DNA from 2 places in the Lysobacter sp. GQ73 genome. Region 2 is predicted to be linked to the other one. Evidence: riboswitches for the same ligand, from Rfam matches in the RefSeq annotation. Region 2 holds a riboswitch; the other holds the start of a gene.
What was found. Region 2 has a riboswitch for S-adenosylhomocysteine ahead of ahcY (adenosylhomocysteinase). Riboswitches for the same ligand answer to the same signal wherever they lie in the genome.

Region 1: it holds a riboswitch for S-adenosylhomocysteine, as region 2 does, so the genes downstream of both, AC6CH2_RS19970 (ATP-grasp domain-containing protein) here and ahcY (adenosylhomocysteinase) in region 2, are expected to answer to the same signal.

What each region holds. Positions count from the first base shown of each region.
Region 1 covers NZ_JCAXEE010000008.1:171,269-173,727, forward strand. Annotated here, with positions in the region: gene AC6CH2_RS19965 (gamma-glutamylcyclotransferase family protein) at 1-151, opposite strand, end outside; gene AC6CH2_RS19970 (ATP-grasp domain-containing protein) at 234-1,214, opposite strand; S-adenosyl-L-homocysteine riboswitch at 1,227-1,307, opposite strand; gene ggt (gamma-glutamyltransferase) at 1,606-2,459, opposite strand, start outside.
Region 2 covers NZ_JCAXEE010000004.1:241,523-243,981, reverse strand. Annotated here, with positions in the region: gene AC6CH2_RS13660 (alpha/beta hydrolase family protein) at 1-412, opposite strand, end outside; S-adenosyl-L-homocysteine riboswitch at 699-818, shown strand; gene ahcY (adenosylhomocysteinase) at 891-2,336, shown strand.

The DNA of each region.
Region 1 (2,459 bases), on a different contig from region 2:
CCCGTGCGTCTTCGATCTTCACCATCGTGCGGCGGTAGCCGACCAGCGCATCGGCCTGGCCGGCGAGCAGGCGGCCGAAAGTGGCCTGCTGCACGCCGGCCTGTTGCAGGGTGCCGTAGGAAAACAGGGATTCGCTGAGTTCGGCTTGCATGCGGGCTCCGTTGCGCCGCCTCGGCGGCGCGTGCACAGGTTGGTCCAGAGTCTGAGCTATGGGGATTCAGCCAACGCCGGAATCATCCAGCGTCGAGTGCGGTCGATTCGCGCACGCTCGGCCAGCGCCGCGCCAGTTGCGCGGCGAACAGGGCCGCGGCCGGCGGATACGCGGCGAAGTGCAGGAAGGGTTCGATGAACTCCAGCTCCATCAGGCGGAAGCCGTCGGCGGTCATCACCCCGTCCACGCGCACATAGGCCTGGTCGCGGTAGCCGAGCGCGGCGACGGCCTCGAGCGCGTGCCGGGCGGCGGCCAGGATCGCCGGACCGGGTTCGGTCAGGCTCGCGCTGCCGCCGAAATCGGTCTGCACGCGGTAGTCGCCGGCGCTCGGTTTCTTGAGCACGGCGTGGCTGTAACGGCCGTCGAAGAACATCAGCGACCACTCGCCCTCGGCGACGATCTCGGGCATGAACGGCTGCACCAGATAGTCGAGATCGCGCGGCAGCGCCGCCAGCAATTCGGCGAAGGCGGCCTCGCCGACGCGGCCGCGCATGGTATGCCAGGCGCCGCCGCTGACCGTGGGCTTGATCACCACGTCCTGGCCGGTCATCGCCGCGACCGCCTCGGCGAGCGCATCGCCGCGCGCCGACACGGTCGGGATGATGGCGACGCCGTGGGCGGCGAGCTCGAGCAGGTAGCGCTTGTTGCTGTTCCAGCGCAGCAAGGGCAGCTCGTTGGCGATCGGCAGGCCGAGCCCCTCGATATGGTCGTACCAGGCGAGAAACTCGTCGTAGTGGCGGAAGTAGTCCCAGGTGGTGCGGACCAGGACCGCGTCGAAGCGGGTCCAGTCCACGTCGGGGTCGTTCCAGACGCAGGCGACCGGCTCGATGCCGTGGCCGCGCAGGGCGTCGACCAGGCCGGCATCGTCGGGGTGGAAGCCGGCGTAGACGGTCGAGGTGACCACGGCGAGCCGGAAGCCGTTCGAGGCAGCCTGGGCGGCGCCGAGCGTGGCGCCGGGATTGAGGTTCGCATCGTCGGACGCGGTATGGGAAACAACGGGCATGACGCCTCCTGGATCGGGAGGGCGCCCTTGTCTCGGCATCGCGGATCGAGCGTGGCGGAACGCATCGGTTCCGTCGCAGCACCCCTCGGTCCGGACTGCGGATCGGCCATCGGGGCGATCCGCAACTGGTGCGCGGCGTCGTGGCGACGCCGCGCGATTAGTGTTCGACAGCGATGTCGGTGCTGTCAATCGCGCGGCGATGCTTTTCGGGTAGGGGCGGCGCGAGCCGCGACCTGCGCTGCCGCGTGCGCCGGCGCGGTCGCGACTTGCGTCGCTCCTACCCCCAGACCGCGGGGTTTTGTAGGCGGCGCGAGCCGCGACGGCGCCGCTTCATGTCGCTGCGCATGTCGCGACTCACCTCGCTCCTGCATTACGAGCCCGACGGGTTCGCTCAGTACCCCGCGGCCTGGCCGTCCTTGCGCGATTCGCTGGCGCCGACGTAGCCGCCGTGCGGGTTGACCATGATCGCCTGGTAGCCGCCGTAGGGGCCGTGGGCGAAGCGCACACTGTGGCCGCGGCGCATCAGTTCGCGCACGGTCTCGTAGGCGAAGCCGCTTTCCAGGTCGAGCTCGCCGCCGTCGCTCATTACCGTGGCCTGGCCGGCCGGGTCGGTCGAGCCGTCGTGCTGCAGGCGCGGGGCGTCGCCGGCTTCCTGCAGGTTCATGCCGAAGTCGATCAGGTTGATGACGATCTGGGCGTGGCCCTGCGGCTGCATCGCCCCGCCCATCACCCCGAACGACAGCCAGGGCTTGCCGTCCTTGGTCACGAACGCGGGAATGATGGTGTGGAAGGGGCGCTTGCCCGGCGCGAACGAATTCGGGTGGCCTTCCTTGAGCACGAACTGCTCGCCGCGGTCCTGGAAGATGAAGCCCAGGCCCGGCGGCGCCATGCCGCTGCCCATGCCGCGGTAATTCGACTGGATCAGCGAGACCATCATGCCGTCGGCATCGGCCACGGTCAGGTAGATGGTGTCGCCTTCGTCGAGTTCCTTCGGCGTGGCCGGCTGCACCTCGCGCAGGGCCTTGTCCATCGAAATCAGCTTGCGCCGCTGCGCTGCGTACTCCTTGGAAATCAGTTTGGCGACCGGCGACTTCGAGAACGCCGGGTCGGCGTACCAGCGCGCGCGGTCGGCGAAGGCGAGCTTCTTGGCCTCGGTGAACAGGTGCAGGTGCTCGACGCTGCCGAAGCCATAGGCCTTCAGGTCGTAGGGTTCGAGCAGGTTGAGGATCTGCAGCGCGGCGATGC
Region 2 (2,459 bases):
GCGCCGGCAAGCCTTCCACGTCCAGGCTCTTGCCGCCGGCGATATCGAGCAGGCTCAGGCCGGCGCCGAAGGTGAAGCGGCTTTGCGCGCGCGTGCGCGGATGAATGCGCAGGCCGGCGAGCTTGAGTTCCGGCTGCGCGACTACTTCGATGCCAGGCAACGACGGCGTCTGCACCAGGGCGACCAGGTCGCGCTTCGGACTGGTGAACATCTGCGGCGGTCGCGGCGCATCGACGATGGCCTGCAAGGCCTTCGGCGGTAGCTGGTAACCGCTGGCCGGCGCGGTCTGCGCGCTCGCCGCCGAGAGCGGCAGGAGCAGCAGGAGCAGCAGGTCCGGCCGGCGCAAGGCCCGGAACGGCGGCTTCGGGAAGGACAGGCCGTCGTGGCCGCTGCGTCGCGCGATTGAGTTCATGCTCGATCCGATCCGTAAGTGAAGAAGTCTTGAGCGCCGCAACCCGGCCGGCGCTCGGCCGATGCGAACTCGCCTGGGCCGGGCACCCCGCCCGAGCTTAGCCCGAGGCGGCGACCGCCGGCCTATGCCATTGGGGCTGCCCGGGCCGCCGCCGGGCGGATGCATTCGGGCGACGTTCGGGACCGCAAACCGGCTCCACGCGGTTTCGCGATGAACGTCATATTCAGGCGCATCCGGCCCGGCGCCGTGCGGCGGTCATGGGCGCCGCGATATACTGCGCGCTCAGCCCGCCGAGGGGCGCTGCGACCGTCGTCCGCGGATCTTTCCGCAAAGCCCGCACCCGCTGCGGACTTCCAGAATGACGGCCAGGCTCGGCGAGGCGTAGTCCTAACGGCGCCCGGTTTGAGCGATCGCTTTGAAGCGATGACTCGCCGGACCCGGCATCCGCCGGCTCCCCAAAGAACTGGAGCGACACAGCATGAACGCAGTACCTAAGACCTTCTCGACCGAAGGCGACTACAAGGTCGCCGACATCTCGCTGGCCGATTGGGGCCGCAAGGAAATCGACATCGCCGAGCACGAAATGCCGGGCCTGATGTCGATCCGCAAGAAGTACGCCGCTGCGCAATCGCTCAAGGGCGTGCGCGTGACCGGCTCGCTGCACATGACCATCCAGACCGCGGTGCTGATCGAGACCCTGCGCGACCTCGGCGCCGACGTGCGCTGGGCGTCGTGCAACATCTTCTCGACCCAGGACCACGCCGCCGCCGCGATCGCCGCGAGCGGCACGCCGGTGTTCGCCTGGAAGGGCGAGTCGCTGGAAGAGTACTGGGACTGCACCCTCGAAGCGCTGACCTTCCCGGGCGACGGCGCGGTCAAGTTCCGCGGCCCGGAACTGGTCGTCGACGACGGCGGCGACGTCACCCTGCTGATCCACAAGGGCTATGAGCTCGAAAACGGCGACGGCTGGGTCAACACCCCGTCGGGCAACCACGAAGAACAGGTCATCAAGAACCTGCTCAAGCGCGTGCACGCCGAGCGTCCGGGCTTCTGGCACGAAGTGGTCAAGCATTGGAAGGGCGTGTCCGAAGAGACCACCACCGGCGTGCACCGCCTGTACCAGCTCGCCGAAGCCGGCTCGCTGCTGGTCCCGGCGATCAACGTCAACGACTCGGTCACCAAGTCGAAGTTCGACAACCTCTACGGCTGCCGCGAGTCGCTGGCCGACGGCCTCAAGCGCGCGATGGACGTGATGCTGGCCGGCAAGGTCGCGGTGGTCTGCGGCTACGGCGACGTCGGCAAGGGCTCGGCCCACTCGCTGCGCGCTTACGGCGCCCGCGTGGTGGTCACCGAGATCGACCCGATCAACGCCCTGCAGGCGGCGATGGAAGGCTTCGAAGTCAACACCGTCGAGAGCACCCTCGGCCGCGGCGACATCTACGTCACCACGACCGGCAACAAGGACGTGCTGACCCTGGCCCACATGCAGCAGATGAAGGACCAGGCGATCGTCTGCAACATCGGCCACTTCGACAACGAGATTCAGGTCGATGCGCTGGCCGCCTCGGGCGCGAAGCGCCTGAACATCAAGCCGCAGGTCGACAAGTACACCTTCGCCAACGGCAATTCGATCTTCCTGCTGGCCGAAGGCCGCCTGGTCAACCTCGGTTGCGCCACCGGCCACCCGAGCTTCGTCATGTCGAACTCCTTCGCCAACCAGACTCTGGCGCAGATCGACCTGTGGGCCAACAAGGACAACTACGAAGCCAAGGTCTACATCCTGCCGAAGAAGCTCGACGAAGAAGTCGCGCGCCTGCACCTGGAAAAGATCGGCGTGAAGCTGACCACCCTGACCGAAGACCAGGCCAAGTACCTGGGCGTCTCGGTCGACGGCCCGTACAAGCCGGATCATTACCGCTACTGATCGGTCCCGCCGCGAGGCGGATCGATGCGACACGAAACGGGCGCTTCGGCGCCCGTTTTTTTTTGCGGTCTCTGCTCGCCGCGACGTTCCCTCGCTCGTCGCCGACATCGCTCACCGCAACGA